4 regions of the Exiguobacterium sp. N4-1P genome follow, and region 1 is predicted to be linked to each of the others. Evidence: riboswitches for the same ligand, from Rfam matches in the RefSeq annotation. Region 1 holds a riboswitch; each other region holds the start of a gene.
What was found. A riboswitch is a leader RNA that binds a small molecule or an ion and turns the genes downstream of it on or off. The one in region 1 is predicted to bind S-adenosylmethionine.
Positions count from the first base shown of each region.

Region 2: it holds a riboswitch for S-adenosylmethionine, as region 1 does, so the genes downstream of both, ribD (bifunctional diaminohydroxyphosphoribosylaminopyrimidine deaminase/5-amino-6-(5-phosphoribosylamino)uracil reductase RibD) here and A0126_RS11520 (methionine ABC transporter ATP-binding protein) in region 1, are expected to answer to the same signal.
Region 3: it holds a riboswitch for S-adenosylmethionine, as region 1 does, so the genes downstream of both, A0126_RS14490 (LLM class flavin-dependent oxidoreductase) here and A0126_RS11520 (methionine ABC transporter ATP-binding protein) in region 1, are expected to answer to the same signal.
Region 4: it holds a riboswitch for S-adenosylmethionine, as region 1 does, so the genes downstream of both, A0126_RS12490 (methionine ABC transporter ATP-binding protein) here and A0126_RS11520 (methionine ABC transporter ATP-binding protein) in region 1, are expected to answer to the same signal.

Region 1 covers NZ_CP022236.1:2,232,825-2,237,286, reverse strand. The annotation lists gene A0126_RS11530 (PLP-dependent cysteine synthase family protein) at 1-895, shown strand, start outside; gene A0126_RS11525 (bifunctional cystathionine gamma-lyase/homocysteine desulfhydrase) at 888-2,054, shown strand; SAM riboswitch class I at 2,114-2,220, shown strand; gene A0126_RS11520 (methionine ABC transporter ATP-binding protein) at 2,300-3,322, shown strand; gene A0126_RS11515 (methionine ABC transporter permease) at 3,319-3,984, shown strand; gene A0126_RS11510 (MetQ/NlpA family ABC transporter substrate-binding protein) at 4,018-4,462, shown strand, end outside.
Region 2 covers NZ_CP022236.1:2,601,531-2,605,992, forward strand. The annotation lists gene ribE (6,7-dimethyl-8-ribityllumazine synthase) at 1-188, opposite strand, end outside; gene ribA (GTP cyclohydrolase II) at 190-1,374, opposite strand; gene ribE (riboflavin synthase) at 1,374-2,000, opposite strand; gene ribD (bifunctional diaminohydroxyphosphoribosylaminopyrimidine deaminase/5-amino-6-(5-phosphoribosylamino)uracil reductase RibD) at 1,985-3,031, opposite strand; FMN riboswitch at 3,190-3,334, opposite strand; SAM riboswitch class I at 3,487-3,591, opposite strand; SAM riboswitch class I at 3,807-3,909, shown strand; gene A0126_RS13255 (alpha/beta hydrolase) at 3,970-4,462, shown strand, end outside.
Region 3 covers NZ_CP022236.1:2,830,932-2,835,393, forward strand. The annotation lists gene A0126_RS14480 (SRPBCC family protein) at 1-25, opposite strand, end outside; gene A0126_RS14485 (ATP-grasp domain-containing protein) at 130-1,077, opposite strand; gene A0126_RS14490 (LLM class flavin-dependent oxidoreductase) at 1,074-2,132, opposite strand; SAM riboswitch class I at 2,206-2,310, opposite strand; gene A0126_RS14495 (DUF975 family protein) at 2,501-3,175, opposite strand; gene A0126_RS14500 (DUF2325 domain-containing protein) at 3,243-4,462, opposite strand, start outside.
Region 4 covers NZ_CP022236.1:2,430,499-2,434,960, reverse strand. The annotation lists gene A0126_RS12500 (MetQ/NlpA family ABC transporter substrate-binding protein) at 1-101, opposite strand, end outside; gene A0126_RS12495 (methionine ABC transporter permease) at 135-800, opposite strand; gene A0126_RS12490 (methionine ABC transporter ATP-binding protein) at 790-1,803, opposite strand; SAM riboswitch class I at 1,887-1,993, opposite strand; gene A0126_RS12485 (aminotransferase class I/II-fold pyridoxal phosphate-dependent enzyme) at 2,056-3,243, opposite strand; gene A0126_RS12480 (alpha-glucosidase) at 3,410-4,462, shown strand, end outside.

The DNA of each region.
Region 1 (4,462 bases):
CGGAAATACGCCACTGTACGAGATTACTTCGTTCGATTTGCCTGCTGGTACGCGGATTTTGGCGAAGCTCGAATGGATGAACCCTGGGGGCAGCGTCAAAGACCGCCTCGGTATCCAACTCGTTGATGCCGCAATCGAACAGGGTTACGTGACACCAGGCGGAACGATCATCGAACCGACTGCCGGCAACACCGGCATCGGTTTGGCGCTCGCCGCTAAAAAATATGACTTACAGGTCATTTGTGTCGTCCCGGAAAAGTTCAGTCAAGAGAAACAGACGTTGATGCGGGCACTCGGCGCGACTGTCGTCAACACGCCGACTGAACTCGATATGCAAGGCGCAATCGATAAGGCAAAAGAACTCGGACAAACGATTCCGAACAGTTATGTGCCACTCCAATTCGAAAACGAAGAAAACTCGGTCACTTATCAGCGGACACTTGGTCCGGAGCTTGTGGCGGAACTCGGTCACATCGACTGGTTCGTCGCCGGATGCGGATCAGGTGGAACGTTTGCCGGAACGACGGCTTTCTTAAAAGAACGCTTCGGGACAAAAGGGGCAATCGTCGAACCGGAAGGCTCCGTCCTCAACGGAGGGTCAGCCGGACCGCATAAAACAGAAGGAATCGGGACAGCTAAATGGCCGAGTCTCGTTTCTCGTGATTTAGTTGAGGAAATTCATACGATTTCTGATTCGGATGCTTTTACGAAGGTCCATGAACTGGCGGCACGTGAAGGGTTACTCGTCGGCAGTTCAGCAGGAGCGGCACTCGCCGCGGCGCTCGATATCGCCCAGCGCCATCCTGGAAGTACGATTGTCACCGTCTTCGCAGACAGTGCAGAACGGTATTTGAGCCAACAAATCTTTGAAAAGGTGGACGAGACACATGCGTAAAAAAACAGCGTTGATTCACGGAGGAACGGGTGTAGACAAGGCAACGGGTGCCGTTACACCGCCAATCTATCAAACGAGCACATATAAGCAAGAAAAAATCGGTCAATTAAAAGACGGGTATGAGTACTCGCGCACAGCAAACCCGACGCGGACGAGCATCGAACGATTGATTGCTGATCTTGAAGGAGGCGTCCGTGGATTCGCATTCGGATCAGGGATGGCGGCGATCCATGCTGTCTTCAATCTGCTTCAGTCTGGCGACCACATCGTCATGACGGACGACGTCTACGGAGGAACGTTCCGCTTGATGCAACGTGTCCTACCGAAGTTCAACATCGAAGTGACATTCGTCGATACGACGGATCTCAGCGCGACGGAAGCGGCGATTCAGGACAACACGAAGATGCTCTACGTCGAAACACCGACGAACCCGTTATTAAAAGTGACGGACATCGAAGCAATCGCAGCCATCACGCGTCGTCACGACTTGAAGCTCGTCGTCGACAACACGTTCGCGACACCATACTTGCAACAACCAATCGCGCTTGGGGCAGATATCGTGCTGCATAGTGCAACGAAATACATCGGCGGACACTCGGACGTCGTCGCAGGGCTTGTCGTCGTCAACGATGATACGCTCGGCGAAGAACTCCACTTCATCCAAAACTCGACGGGTGGAATTCTCGGACCGCAAGACAGCTTCTTGCTTGTCCGTGGATTACGGACGCTCGGTATCCGGATGGAAGCGATCGAAGAGACAGCACATGAACTTGTCAGCTTCTTGCAAGCGCAAGACGTCGTCTCGAACATCTTCTACCCGGGGCTCGCATCGCATCCCGGTCATGCGATTCAACAAAAACAAGCGACTGGTTTCGGTGGGATGATCAGCTTTGATGTCGGTTCAGCTGCAAATGCAGAGAAACTTGTGGAAGCATCACACTTCTTCACGCTTGCTGAAAGCTTAGGGGCGGTCGAAAGTTTGATTTCCGTTCCGGCACGGATGACACATGCATCGATTCCAGCAGAACGTCGGGCGGAACTCGGCATCACGGATGGTCTCGTCCGGATCTCGGTCGGACTTGAAGATGCAGAGGATTTGAAAGAAGATTTAACGCATGCTTTCAGTCTGCTCGAAAAAGTTTCTGAAAAAACTGTTTGACAAGCAAAATAACCCCTGCTAATATTCAAAATATATTAAAAACAACTAAATACCGATAACTCTTATCAAGAGTGGTGGAGGGACTGGCCCGATGAAACCCGGCAACCGCGGAATTTATTTCCGAAGTGGTGCTAATTCCAGCAGACGAACGTCTGCAAGATGAGAGCAAATGGTTTTGTGTACTGAAAGTGCGCGCGTTTGCTCTAAAACGTGCGCACTTTTTTTTATGTTTAGGAGGGACAGTAGTGATTCGTTTACAGGATGTAGGAAAGATTTATCGCTCGAAGCGCGGCGAAGTCGAAGCTGTCGCAAACGTCGATCTCACGATTGAGCGCGGCGAAATTTTCGGAATAATTGGTTATTCCGGTGCAGGGAAGTCAACGTTGATTCGCCTGCTGAACATGTTAGAAGCACCGACAAGCGGTTCGATTCAAATTGACGGTGTCGAGATGACGACGTTACGACCGAAAGAATTACGCGGCGTCCGGAAAAATGTCTCGATGGTCTTTCAGCACTTCAACTTGCTTTGGTCACGAACGGTCGAAGAAAACATTATGTTCCCGCTCGAACTCGGCGGATATCCGAAAGCACGCCGGAAAGAACGGGTCGCCGAGCTGATTCAACTCGTTGGACTCGACGGTCGCGAAGGCGCTTATCCGTCACAACTATCCGGTGGACAAAAACAACGCGTCGGGATTGCCCGCGCACTGGCATCAAACCCGGACGTCTTATTATGTGACGAGGCGACAAGCGCCCTTGATCCGAAAACGACGGACTCGATCTTAGAGTTACTCGTCGACATCAATAAAAAACTAAAACTGACGATCGTCTTGATCACACACGAGATGCACGTCATTCAAAAAATCTGTCACCGGGTCGCCGTCATGGAGGCCGGAAAAATCGTCGAACAGGGTCTTGTTTCAGAAGTCTTCCGGCATCCGAAACAAGCGATGACAAAAGAATTCGTCAAACAACTGACGTCGTCTACAGAAAACGAGTTGACGTTCGCGAAACTTCGTGAGCGCTATCCGACAGGGAAAATCGTCCAGCTGACATTCGTCGGTTCGACAGCAGAAAGTCCGATCCTGGCAGAAGTCATGAAAGATTCGACCTTATTATTTAATATCATCGGCGGGAACGTCGGACAGACGCAAGACGGTGCACTCGGAACGTTGTTCATCCAACTGATTGGTGCGGCACATGAAACACAAGCGGTCATCGCGAAACTTCAAGCGAGTGACGTGGAAGTGGAGGTGGATCACCGATGACGACATTCTTTAACGACCTCGATTGGGAAATGGTCTGGACGGCGACCGGCAGTACCGTTTATATGACAGCCGTCGCGGGTCTAGCGACTTTCATACTCGGTTTAATCATTGGTCTGTTGTTGTATGCGACGAATGAAGACTTATTGTTTAAGAACCGGGCACTGTATTCCGTGCTCAGCTTTTTAGTCAACATCTTCCGTTCGATTCCGTTTATTATATTGTTGATTTTATTGATTCCAGTGACGCTCATCATCGTCGGATCGTTCTTAGGACCAACAGCGGCACTTCCGGCACTGATTCTTGGGGCGGCACCGTTTTACGGGCGGATGGTCGAACTGGCACTGCGTGAAGTCGACAAAGGTGTCATCGAAGCAGCGGAATCGATGGGGGCAACGAAGTTCCAAATCATTTATAAAGTGTTGATTCCGGAAGCACTACCAGCAATCGTCTCCGGTATCACCGTCACGCTCGTCGCGCTCGTCGGTTACACGGCAATGGCCGGAGTAGTCGGAGGAGGAGGACTCGGGGACATGGCATATATCGAAGGTTTCCAGCGTTCTCAAAACGATGTCATCGCCATCGCGACATTGTTGATTCTCGTCATCGTCTTCATCATTCAAATTATTGGTGACCTGCTCGTAAAAGCAATCGATAAACGATAATACTATTTTTAGTTAACTTGGGAGGAATTATTCATGAAACTTTGGAAAAAATTCGTCGGTACAGCAGCAGTATCCGTCTTAGCAGTCAGTCTTGCAGCATGTGGGGAAGAGTCTTCAGGAGACGACGCGAAGACACTTGTCATCGGTGCTTCAAACGTTCCCCATGCTGAAATCCTAGAGCACGTTCAAAAAGAGTATGAAGCAAAAGGCTACAAACTCGAAATCAAAAAGTTCCAAGATTATGTGTTGCCGAACAAGGCACTCGCTGAAAAAGAAATCGATGCAAACTATTTCCAACACGTTCCGTACCTTGAGCAACAGGAAAAAGAGAACAAATCTTATAAATTTGAAAATGCAGGCGGCGTCCACGTTGAACCGCTCGGCGTTTACTCAAAGAAATATAAGTCGCTTGACGAGTTACCGAAAGGTGCAACGATTTTGACGAGCTCAAACGTCGCGGAGCGTGGACGTGTCTTGA
Region 2 (4,462 bases), 370 kb from region 1:
TCCGCGACGAGCGGAATCTCGAATGCGCCCGGCACCCACGCCGTATCGACGCTATCCGCTTCGACACCGTGACGACGGAAGGCATCGTTTGCTCCTCCGACTAATTTAGAAGTGATCAATTCATTGAACCGTGCCGCGACGATCGCAACCCGGAGTCCTTCGCCCGTTAAAAATCCTTCGTATACCATCTTATTTTCCTCCTTCGAGATCGAGCAGATGCCCGAGCTTCGTCTGTTTGGTTTTGAGATACTGGTGGTTTTCTAAACTTGCCGGTACTTCATGCGGAACCCGCTCAAGCACAGTGATGCCGTACGTTTCGAGCGCTTGCTGTTTATCCGGGTTATTCGTCATCAAACGGATTTTCGTGACACCGAGGTCCTGAAGCATCGCTGCTGCGACGGCGTAGTCGCGTAAGTCGGCTGCAAATCCGAGCGCATGGTTCGCCTCGACCGTATCAAGTCCTTGTTCTTGGAGCTCATAGGCTTTCAGCTTCGCCATCAGACCAATCCCCCGCCCTTCTTGACGCAAGTAGAGGACAGCGCCGCCTTCTTGTTCAATCCGGTCGAGCGCCGCGTCGAGTTGCGGACCGCAGTCACACCGTTTTGATCCGAAGACGTCACCCGTCAGACATTCGGAATGAACCCGGACGAGCATCCCGTCTTCTGCTTCACCTGATAGCACCGTGACATGTTCCTTGGCGTCAGGTGTCGTATAACCAAGCATCCGAAACGCCCCGTGCCTCGTCGGTAACAAGACTTCCGCTTCACGGCGGACAGAGCGCTCGAGATAGCGGACGAGAGCATCGATCGTAATCATTTTTAAATCATGTTCTGCTTTATACATCACTAAATCATCAACCCGTGCCATCGTCCCGTCGTCTAAAATGATTTCACAGATGACGGCCGCTTCGGCGCTTCCCGCGAGCCGTGCCAAATCAATCCCTGCTTCCGTATGACCACGCCGGACGCGAACGCCGCCTTCGTTTGCGATCAACGGAAAGATGTGTCCGGGACGCTTGAACTGCTTTGGACCATCCGTCAACATCCGCTGAATCGTCATTGCCCGTTCCGCTGCACTGATGCCGGTTTTCGCATCTTCATGATCAATGCTGATCGTAAAAGCCGTTCCGTGCGGATCCGTGTTGACATCTGTCATCGGCCGGAGTTCGAGTCGTGTTGCGATATCCGGACTGACCGGGACACAGACGAGTCCTTTGCCGTAAGTGATCATGAAGTTAATCATCTCGGGTGTCGCATGTTCCGCAAGTAACACGAGATCCCCTTCGTTCTCACGGTTTTCATCGTCACAGACGATGATCGGTCGTCCGCGTTTTAAGTCATCCACTGCTTCTTCAATCGAATCAAATCCGTTCATCATGCTTCGCCTCCTAAAAATGCCGACCAGTCCGTTTTCGCATCCTTCTGCGTAAAGTGATAGAGATGTTTCGCCATCAAGTCACATTCGATATTGACGAGGGCACCCGTCTGCAAGCGATCGAACGTCGTGACTTGGCGTGAATGGGGAATCAATGAAATCGTCACCGCGTCGTTTCCGACATGTTGCAGTGTCAGGCTCGTCCCATTAATCGCAATCGATCCTTTCGGAATACAGTACTTGCTCCAGTCGCCTGCCTCAAAACGGTATTCCATCGCTTCACCGTCCGGTCGCCGGCTGAGAAACCGAGCCGTTCCGTCGATATGACCGCTGACGAAGTGACCGCCGAACCGTCCATTCGCCGGCATCGCGCGTTCGAGTTGAACGGCTGCTCCGACCCGTAACGTCTGCAGCGACGTCGCTCGGATCGTCTCATGGACGGCATCGGCCGTGAATCCGCTCTTCGTCATCGCCGTCACCGTCAAACAAATCCCATCAACGGCAATGCTGTCGCCAATCTTTGTTCCGTCAAGCACTGCTGTCGCTTCAATTTCGAGCGCCAGCCCGTTCGGACGGGGGACTTTCCGTTTTATTGTGCCGAGTTCTTCAATCAATCCGGTAAACATGTCATCCTCTCCTTTCGTACATACTGGAGATGGACGTCTTGTCCGATTTGGTTCATTTTCACTAAATCAAAACGGTCTTCGATGTCCTGTTCCGTCGTCAGAGACTTGGTCCCACTGAAGAGGGACGGTGCCTGATAGAGTTCGATCGTATCCACGAGATCCGCTTCTAAAAATGCGGATTGAATCGTGGGACCACCTTCAATCAACAGACTGCGAATACCTTGTTCATATAAAAGTTCGAGGATTTGGTCCGGTGTCGCATACGTCCCGACGAAAACCGTCACGTTCGCCCGTTCGCTTGTTCGTGGCTGTTCCGTCAGCCAGTACGTCGGATTCAAGCCATCGTTTAAGACTTGGAATGTTTCAGTCAGGCGCCCGCGGCGATCGACAATGACACGGACCGGTTCGATGCCGGTCGAACTGCGCAACGTCAGTGCCGGGTCATCGATGATCACCGTGTCGCTTCCGACGAGAATCGCGTCGTGTATCCCGCGTAACTGCCGTCCGTCAGCACGTGCCGCTTCCGAAGTGATAAAGCGTTGTTCACCCGTCGCAATCGTCCCGTTCATCGTTTGGGCGACTTTCACTGTGACATGCGGACGTTTTCGTTCAATCGCCGTCCAAAATGGTTCATACAGTGCCACTGCCTCGTCTTTTAGTAGACCGACTTCGACGTCAATCCCCGCCTGACGGAGACGTGTGATACCGCTTCCTGCGACGAGCGCGTGGCGGTCCTCTGTCGCGATAAAAACACGATTGATTCCTGCTTCGAGGATTGCTTCCGTACACGGCGGTGTTTTGCCGTGATGATTGCACGGTTCGAGTGTCACGTAGAGATCGGCTCCGCGTGCTGCTTCACCTGCCATGAGGAGCGCTTCGACTTCGGCATGGGGTCCTCCCGCATAACGGTGGGCCCCAAAACCAACAATCCGCCCCTGTTTGACGATGACGCAGCCGACACTCGGATTCGGGCTCGTTTGACCGTTTAACATGTGTGCTAGTTGCATCGCATAACTCATGAATGTTTCCATTTTTTCCGCTCCTTTCAATAAAAAAGACGCCTCCTGTAAAAGGGGCGTCGTGATTGAAGGATTGACGAAATAAGCGTCTCGCGTTTCTGTTTTTACACATACAGAAACAGACCTTTCCCTGAAAACATTTTTTCAGAAAATGGCAGCAAGCGCATTGTTTCGTCCTTCTCCCATCCGGACTTTACCGTCGGCCCTGGAGTCTCACCAAGTCAGCCACAGTGCGTACACTGCAGGTCGCGGGCTCATCGATTTATCAATCGCATCACCGCCGGTTGGGATTTTCACCCTACCCCGAAGAACTGGTTATTGAGTTATACAGCTCAAGACTAGCACAGGTCATTCTAAAATACAAAATGAATTGTATTTCATTCTCTTTTTTTAGGAAAACATCAAAAAAAGGACCCTTCTCTTAAAAGAAAAGGATCCTTCCATCTGCACTAAGGCAGAATCCGCTCCGCTCATCTTTCAGACAAACGTCTGACGGAATTGGCACAGTACGACGTAAGAAGTCTGTTGCCGAGGTTTCGTAGGGCCAGTCCCTCCACCTCTCTCGATAAGTGCTACGGTATGAAGTTCATATGTGTGATGTTTCAAGTCGTTCTTATGTCGTGAATCTAATGCTTACACTACGGGGATTCCTTTCTCAAGTCAACCATATTTTCAAAATTAAACCAAATTACCCAGTTTATCAATTTCGACTTCTTTTTGACGTCTTGACAACGTATTTCAATCAATGCTATTCTCTTCACAATGATTATTCCGACAATTCCTATACGATATATCAAGAGTGGGCGAGAGATCTGGCTCTACGAACCCACGGCAACCTGCAACATGCAAGGTGCTCCGACCAGCAAAGCCGATGCTTTGGATGATACTTACGAGAATCTCGTAGTGCGCCTAAAGCACTACGAGTTTTTTAATAGAAGGAGGAACCCTTTATGAATTCATCATCACCCGTCCTGTTTGGCGCAGAAGCTTTTTTGATTGAACGAGGTCCAATCGGTATTTTACTGTCTCACGGTTTTAACGCAACCCCTCAAAGCGTCCGTACTGTCGGAGAGCAGTTTGCCGCCCAAGGGTTTACCGTGTATGCCCCGCGTCTCGACGGACACGGGACGAGCATCCGTGATTTCGAAGCGTCGACTGCTGAAGATTGGAAACAAAGCCTCCGCCAAGGGTTCGACGTCTTAACCAATCATTGTTCGTCCATTTTCATCGCCGGACAATCGATGGGTGCGACACTTGCCCTTGCACTCGTCGCGGAAGGATTACCTGCTGACGGATTGATTACGATCAATGCAGCGTTAGCGATTCCTGCCTATGAAGCATTATCTTTTGAAGACTGTCCACGCTACTTAAAAGAAAGTACCCCAGACATTAAACGTGAAGCGTTTGAAATCATCTATGACCAGGTCCCTGTCGTCTGCGCAT
Region 3 (4,462 bases), 600 kb from region 1:
CTTTTTCTTCACGCCACGTCACCATGACACCACCTCCTTTTAGTTTAAAAATACCCTGATGTCCGTCGTTCTAACGCTCGACTCCGGCACAATCAGGGTATTTTTCTTACTTCAAGTGGTTTTTGATGTTCACTTCACGGTTTGACGTTCTAACGCATGACCAAGGAATGTTGCGAGTTCCAGCATCCCGAACTTCCCAGCTGCCGCTTCAGCGTCCGAATTGTAATTCGTATTCGTATTGACGTCGTACGTATAAATCGTCCCGTCTGCATCCTTGATGAACTCAATCCCGGCGACCGCGATTTTATTTTCTTGCAGGAACGCTTCATACTGGGCGATGATCGGGTCATCGAACCCGTCGACAATTTGGAATTTCATCGGTGTCTCTGCCGCCTCTTCTCCGACCGGGCAGAACAAATCATCGATGACACAAGCATCCGCGGGGCAGAGCTCGAATCCTTCCGACGTATCGACACGGACCGCATAGACGAACTTACCACCGACGAATTCACAACGCGTAATGTAGGGTTCAGGTGCTTGAATGTACTCTTGAATCAACGTGATGCCGTCGACCGGCTCATCGAATGTCGGTCCGTCAAGATACGTCTCGAGTGCTTCAATCGAGTGGAACAATTGAACGCCGAGTCCTTTACCGGCACGATTGTGTTTCGTGATGAACGACGATACTCCGATGTTTTGAGCGGCTTGGACGATTTGATCACGTCCGACGGCTGCCGTCGTTTTCGGAACACGGATACCTGCTTTTCGTAAGGCGGTGTATTGGTTGACCTTACTGACCTCGAGTCGTAACGCACGAGTTCCGTTGAAAACGGTCCGGTCATGTTCTTCGAGCCAAGCGAGGACCCCTTCCGTCAATTCTGGTGCATAGCGGTGCCCGCGCGTATGGGACGAGGCACTCATCCGGCTGTAAAAAACGCCTTCCGGTGGTGTTTCATCGAGTGGGACGACCCCTTCGTTGAGGTGCCACTGTTCATACGGTAAGTTGAGTTCCTCGAGTCGCTTGATTAAATGATCCGTCCATTCCTGATTTTCGTGTAAGATATGAATTTTCGTCATTTTAGTTGACCTACCTTTCGTTTCGCTTCGACGCGTGGCATGACCTCGCGGGCAAAGCGTTCCATTTCTTCGAGTTGCGGAGAAAATTGAAGCAAGAGCAATGTCACGCCGACTGCTTCAAATTCAAGAATCCGTTCTGCGATTTGATCCGGCGTCCCAATCAAGTTCGGACGCAGTCCCCGGTTTGAGACCGAATAGTCATTTCGTTTGACCTGTTGTTCGAGTTGCGATTTACTGACGAAGTCGTCATATCCGGCATATCCGGCACCGTCTTCCTTGACGTTCGTAATCCGGCGCCATTCTTCGAGCGCCGCTTCTTCCGTCTCGCGACAGATGATATAGGCCGCCAGTCCGAAACTCGCAAGCGGCTGTTTCCCGGTCACCGCGCGGCGGGTTTTCATATCCGTAATTTTCGTCGCGACTTCATCGACCGTTCCTCCATGCATGACATAGGCATCACAGTGATTGACGATCGTCTGTTTCCCCGTCTCACTCTCACCACCAGCGTAGAGCTTGATTTCGGGACGCTGAACGGGTTTCGGGTGAAGCTCTGCCCGTTCCAGCTGATAGTAGTCCCCATCAAAACTATAGGGTGATGCGTCCGCCCATAATCCTTTCATGACCGTCACGAATTCTTCCGTCCGGGCATATCGTTCGTCATGGGCTGTAAATATCCCATTGTACTGACGGGCTTCTTCCTCCCACCAGGCCGAGACGACGTTGAGCGTGAAGCGTCCATTACTCAGCTGATCGATGTTCGCCGCCATCTTTGCTGTCGTCGCCGGATTATGAAAACCGGGCCGGACGGCTGTCATGATTTCCAACCGTTCCGTTGTCGCCGCGATGGCCGCTGCCGTCGTCCACGCCTCAAGACTCGGTTCGGCTATTCCTTTAATGTCGTTTAAGTTCAATTCTGCAATCAATGTCGTAGAAAAGCCAATCCGTTCTGCCGTCTGTGCGACTTGTTTCGCATAATCGAATGTCGCTGGCATTTGTTCATCCTCGACGTTTCGTAACCAACCTCCGAAGATTGGTAACCAAAATCCGTATTCCATCCCCTGTGCCCCCTTTTTGCATAAAAAAATCGCTCTTTTCGTTTAGAAAAGAGCGACGAATGTCTACTGTCGGCTCTTATCTTCAAAGGAATAAATTCCTCTTGGAAGTAGCACCTTCCGCTCATGCGGGGTTGCTGAAGTGTCGTCGGGCCAGTCCCTCGACTTCTCGTGATAAGAATAATTGAAATTAGCGTACATCTTTTAGCAGAGTAAAGCAACCTTTAAACCTTCTTTTCCTATCGGAATTAAAAAACATTTGGAAAATCACTCTGTTTCTTGATACTTCTTTGTCTAGAAGCTAAAAACAGGAATTGCACATCGGTTTAAGATGGCAATCCCTGCTTTGTATGGTGCTGTTCAAAATCAATTCATTCTGGTGATACGAACGGTGAGTCATTGTGATTTGCATCCATCATGGCTGTCCGGTGACCAGTCGTCGAAACTTCTTCCCCACGCACGCGATCGTAGAACTTCGCGATTGTGACGCTGAAGTACGGGCCAATCCAGAGGAAACCGATTCCGATCGTAACAATTCCGAGCAAGAACCAACCGATGAACGAAAGGACGAGGAAAAACGCCTCTTTTTTGTGTCCATCCATCATTTGGCGTGAACGCGTAATGGCATCAAGGATGCCAATCGATGGTTCGTCCCGAATGATGTAATACGTCAACATGTAAGAGAATGACTTAATGATTCCTGGAATGATGAAAAGTAAGAACCATAGCCCTAAGAAAAAGGTTTGGACGATTGACACTCCAATGGCTTTCAAGAACATTTTGTACGGCTCAAACAAATCGGCGACTTTCGTCTGCTCGTCTCGGGCGACAGATAGGGCGAGCCATGACCATCCCATTGCAACCGGTAAGGTCAACACCGTCAAGAGCATACCAATCAAGTCGATAAATTGGAAATCCTCTTCGGGTGAGGACGCAAATCCGTTCGGAACGCCTTGAATGATTAAGAACAACAACATCATTAATGCCATGAAGCCCCATCGTCCCTGCAACGACTCGCGCGCTGCTAATTTTAATTGTTTTGACATCGAAAGATCCTCCTCAAAAATAAGTGCTACCTTTCTTTACGGTTTATTTTTGAGGAGGTTTCACTTTTTAACGCTCGTCTTTTAGTAAACGTTGGACCATTGCTTTTTCAAGTTGTTGCTGGCACGCCGTATACAAAGAGCGTCGTCCATCGAGTCGTTCAATCGCAAACGGAATATCGTGCTTTTTTGCTTGCACGAGAACATGTGCCGCTGCTGCGTGAGAAACCCGACTTTTGACGACGACGATCGCGTCCGTCTTTTTCGCGAGACAGGCGATTTTTTTCGCGGCTTGGGCGTCACCGCCAAGATGGATTAATTCGACTCCCGTCTCCGCAAAGAAGTCGCGGTAGACGGCGCGCTGTTGCTCATTACCGACGATGACGAGACGCATGCCGTCGTAGGAAGCAAAATCGAGTGCCGTTTTATCGACGAATTCGATTGGTTGACCGGGTAACGTCGTCGTATCGAGGCGTTCGAGCTGATGGGCTTTTTTCTCCCGGAGGCGCCGCTCTTTTTTGACTTTCTTCGCCTTCGGTTTCCGTTGCATCATCTTGTCGTAGCGTCCTGTTTTCGCCTGTTTATTTGCAGGTGACGCAGTGGCGGACTCGGGCGAACCATTCGATACGTCGCGTGCCGGTAATTCCGTCATGGTCGGTACTTCATAATGAAATGCGTGTTTCCAAACAATCGTCAATGTCTCCGGATGACCTTTCCACATGACGAGGTCGACGAGTTGACCTGCTTTCAGTTGGAAGAACCGCATGTCTTCGAGTGGTGTCGTGTAATAGAACGGTTTTCCCGTCTCATCTTGCAGTGGACCGTCAATCGTCGCTTCGATGATGCCATGGTTCTTGACGATACACTTTTCAAAAACGATTCGCTCTGCAAGTGGTTTTACTTGATCCGTCGCGACGACGGCTAAGATTTCAAGCGACGTCCGGCGCTCATCTTGATGTAGGACTTGGACACGGACTTCCATCCCATGCTCCAGGTTCCAGTCACGGATTTCTGTTTCTGAGACATGACTGTTTGGCCATTCCCGTAACGAGCCGCCCTTTAATTGCCGTTCGAACGTATAGGAATACCGTTGTTCGACAGTCCGTTCAACTTCTTCCTTCCGTTCCTGGATCATTTTGATCGGGAGGCTAGATGGTGTTTCCGGACATTCTACTAGTTTCGTCGTTGTTTGACGTGGCGCGTAGTACTGCGACAGCTGGACCCATTCATCGATTCCGTTGATTTCTTCAAGTAACAAACCCCAGTCGTCTGCTGTCTCGACGATGTTCA
Region 4 (4,462 bases), 200 kb from region 1:
TTGATGGACTTCGTTTCTTCATTTGCACTGCTGTCACCGCATCCGGCTAAGATGCTTGCTCCTAATAATCCTGTTGCTAAAAAGGCATAGCGTTTTTTCATCGTAATCTCTCCCTTGCGTTCTCTATTTGTAAGTTATCGTTTATCGGCGACACGTGCGAACCGGTTGCCGAGTGCCTGAATGACTTGAATGATGACGACAAGCACGACGATCGTCATGATCATGACGACGTTATCGTACCGATAATAACCGAACCGGATCGCGAGGTCACCAATTCCGCCGCCACCGACGATCCCTGCCATCGCTGAGAATCCGATCAGGCTGATCAAGGTCAACGTCAAGCCTTGAATGATTCCGGGCAATGCTTCCGGAAGGAGAACACTGATAATGATGCGAAGCGGTTTCGCCCCGCACGCTTCTGCTGCTTCAATCAAACCGGGTGGAATCTCACGGAGTGAGGTTTCGACGAGTCGGGCGAGAAACGGAATCGCGGCGACGCTCAAGCTGACCGAGGCGGCGGCAGGACCGATCGTCGTCTTCGTGATGAGTTGCGTCAATGGAATCAAAGCAACGAGTAGGATGATGAATGGTAACGAGCGGACGATGTTGATGGCGAAGTCCAACGTCGTTCGAATGAAGACGTTTTGGAAAAAGAGTCCGCGGTCGGTGATGAATAATAAAATCCCGAGTGGAATTCCGATGATGATGGCGAAGGCGAGTGAAATGCCGACCATGAAGGCCGTCTCTCCGAGTGCTTTCGTTAAGTCAGGGAGTATGGTCGTAAACCGGTCAAGCGACATCTTGAATCACCTCGATTGCGTGCAACTGTCCCTCGAGCCAGGTTAAGGCACGATTCACGTGCAGTGTCGGTCCCGTCAAACTGACGATTAAGACGCCAAACGCGACGTCCTGAATGTAGTCGACCTTCCCATGCAGGATGCTGACTGCGATATCGAATTGTTTGATGGCTTCAGATAAGGTACTCTCACTTGTTTTTTCACCCGTGAACTGAAGTCGAATGACTTTGCCGGGTGTCGTCCGTAAAATCCGTTCCGGCAACTCGATTTGGAGTGCCGTATCGACGTAATGTTTTGTGACCGGATGTTCGGCTTGACTAAATATGGCGTAAGTCGAAGCGACTTCGACGACTTCACCGTGCGCCATGACGGCGACGCGGTGACAAATTTGTTTGACGACGTCGATTTCGTGGGTGATGAGGATGATCGTCAAACCGAGCCGGGCGTTCAAATCTTTCAGTAAATCGAGAATCTGGAGCGTCGTCACCGGATCGAGCGCTGAGGTCGCTTCGTCACAGAGTAAGATGTTTGGATTGTTGGCGAGCGCTCGTGCGATGCCGACGCGTTGTTTTTGTCCACCACTGAGTTGGCTCGGATAGTTCGTCTCGAATCCTTCGAGTCCGACGAGTGCCGTTAATTCTTGAATCCGTTTCGGGAACTCACGTCGTTTGACACCGGCAGCCTTTAAGGCGAACGCGATATTGTCGGCAACGGTGCGGGACTGAATCAGTTGAAAGTGTTGAAAGATCATACCGACCCGGAGACGGAGTTTGCGGAGAGACGTTTTGGAGACACGTGATAGATTGGCTCCGTCTACTATGACCGTACCGCTCGTCGGTGTCTCGAGTCCGTTAATCAACCGTAAGAGTGTACTTTTTCCGGCGCCGGATTCACCGATGATGCCGAAGATTTCCCCTTGTTCAATCGTTAAGTTGACATCGTTTAATGCAAAAATCGGTGTACGGTCACGGACAAATTGTTTTGTGATGTGTGCGAACTCAATCATGATGTTTCCCTCCCGATACAAAAAAATCGCTTTTTTCCAGTTAGAGAGCAACCAGAAAAAAGCGACGAAGTGTAGAATTTCGTAACTTATCTCTCAGAACAAAAGAAGTTCTGTAGGATGTGGCACCGTTCCATTACTGGTGGTTGCCGGACGTCGTTGGGCCTAATCCCTCGGTCGCTCTCGATAAGTAGCTATGCTGTTGGGATTTACTTTAACGGAAATGATTCCCATCTGTCAAACGTTTTTTCAGAATTATTCGGCAACGGCGGTTTGGAAGAGCTGAAGGGTCCCGATTCGCTTGACAGCCTCGACGAGTCGGTCGACATCGGCAATCAGACTGATCCGGACGTAACCTTCACCGTATGTACCAAAGAAATGACCCGGTGTCACGGCGACATGCGCTTCGTCGAGCAGGTGATCGGTGAAGCTTTGGGACGTGAAGCCGGACGGAACAGGGAGCCAGACGAAGAACGAACCGCCGGGAACCGGTCCGTCCCAGCCGATTTCGTTTAATGCACCGAACAACGCATCGCGTCGCGTCTCATACAAGGCGCTCAGTTCACGGACACATGTCTGATCGCTTGAAAGTGCGACCGTCGCTGCATGCTGGATCGGTGTGAAGGCACTGACGTAAAGGTGTTCCTGGTATGTTTCGATGCTCGCGATGACGGACGGATTACCGATTGCAAAGGCAATCCGGAAGCCGGACATGTTGAACCGTTTAGAGAGTGAAAACAACTCAATCCCGACATGCTTAGCGCCTTCCGTCTGGAGGAAACTCCGCGTCGGACCATCGAAACTGATCCCGCCGTACGCTAAGTCATGGACGACGCAAATGTCATGTGCATCAGCGAACGCGACCGTTTGTTCAAAAGCCGCTGCCGTCGCTGTCGCACCGGTCGGATTACTCGGATAGTTGAGGAACAACATCCGGGCTCGTTCGACGTCAAGCGAATCGAGGAGATCATAGTCAGGCAAAAAGCTATTTTCAGCGAGAAGCGGAAGCGTGATCGGATACGCACCGGCAAGTGCTGCGCCTGATAAGTAATCCGGGTAACCTGGATCCGGGACGATGACCCCTTCACCGGGATTGACGATCGTCTGCGGAAGGGCGACGATGCCGGCCTTGCTTCCGAGTAAAATCGCGACTTCTGTCGCCGGATCAACCGACACGCCAAATTCTGATTCATAAAAATTAGCGACGGCCTGTTTTAAGAAATCATGTCCGCGAAACGGCGGGTATTGGAGATTACTTGCATCATCGATGGCTTGTTTTAAAGCATCGAGAATATGTACGGGTGTCGTTTGGTCCGGTGTTCCTTGACCTAGCGTGATGACGTCGTGTCCTGCGGCTTTGACGGAACCGATCCGTTGGGCAAGTTCTGCGAAGACGGGATCGGGCAAGCGATCGATGGCGATCGATGGGGCGAAATGTTTCATCTCTGTTCCTCCTTCAGGTATTGTCGTCAAGAATAGCGAATTTTCAGTCAAAATGAAAGAGGTTTTTTAAAATTCCTTAAAAATTAGAAGAACATTCCAATTTCAGACGATGTTCTTGATACACTAGACAAGTAATCGATTGACTACTAGACGGGAGATGGAAAAGATGAATCGGACCTGGTGGAAAGAAGCCGTCGTTTATCAAGTGTACTGGCGGAGTTTTAACGACTCGAATGGAGACGGGATGGGGGACTTGCGGGGCGTGATTGAAAAGCTCGACTACATCGCCTCACTGGGGGTGGATGTCATTTGGCTTAACCCCTGTTATACATCACCTGATATCGACAACGGTTACGACATCGCTGACTATTACGGCATCATGGAGAAAGCCGGCACGATGGCAGATTTGGACCAGCTGATTGAATCGGCGCATGCGCGCGGCTTAAAAATCATTCTCGATCTTGTCGTCAATCACACAAGTAATCAACATCACTGGTTTGAGGAGTCGCGCCGTGATCAAACGAATGATAAGTCAGATTGGTACATTTGGCATGACGGGGAAAAAGGAACACCACCAAACAATTGGCGGTCGTATTTTGCGCCGAGTCCATGGACATGGGATGAAGGACGGCAACAGTACTATTTTCATTCGTTTGCGTCAGAACAACCTGATTTGAACTGGGAACAGCCTGCCGTCCGTCAAGCTGTCTACACGATGATGCGATGGTGGATTGACCGAGGCATCGATGGTTTCCGGATGGATGTCATTAACTTGATTAAAAAACGAGCGGCGTTTGACGATGTGGAGGATCCGTTTGACTTGTCCTACTTAGGCAATCAACCGGGAGTCCATGAATTTTTACAGGAGATGCATCAGGAAGTTCTTGCGGGGAAAGACTTGTTTACGGTCGGGGAGATTCCGTTTGTCGGTCCCGAAGACGGGCTGTTATATGTCAGCGAAGAACGTCAGGAGTTACAGACGTTGTTTCATTTCGAAGTCGCCGATGACATGGAAGAAATGGACCTGCTGCGGTATAAACAGATTCAAAAACGGTGGTATGATGCGCTGTACCCGAAAGGCGTCGCTTCACAATTTTTGAATAATCACGATCATACAAGACAAGTCACGCGCTTCGGTAGCGAGTGCTATCGTGTCGAGAGCGCCAAGTTACTCGGCTTGATGCTACACACGTTACCGGGTATCCCATATGTCTATCAA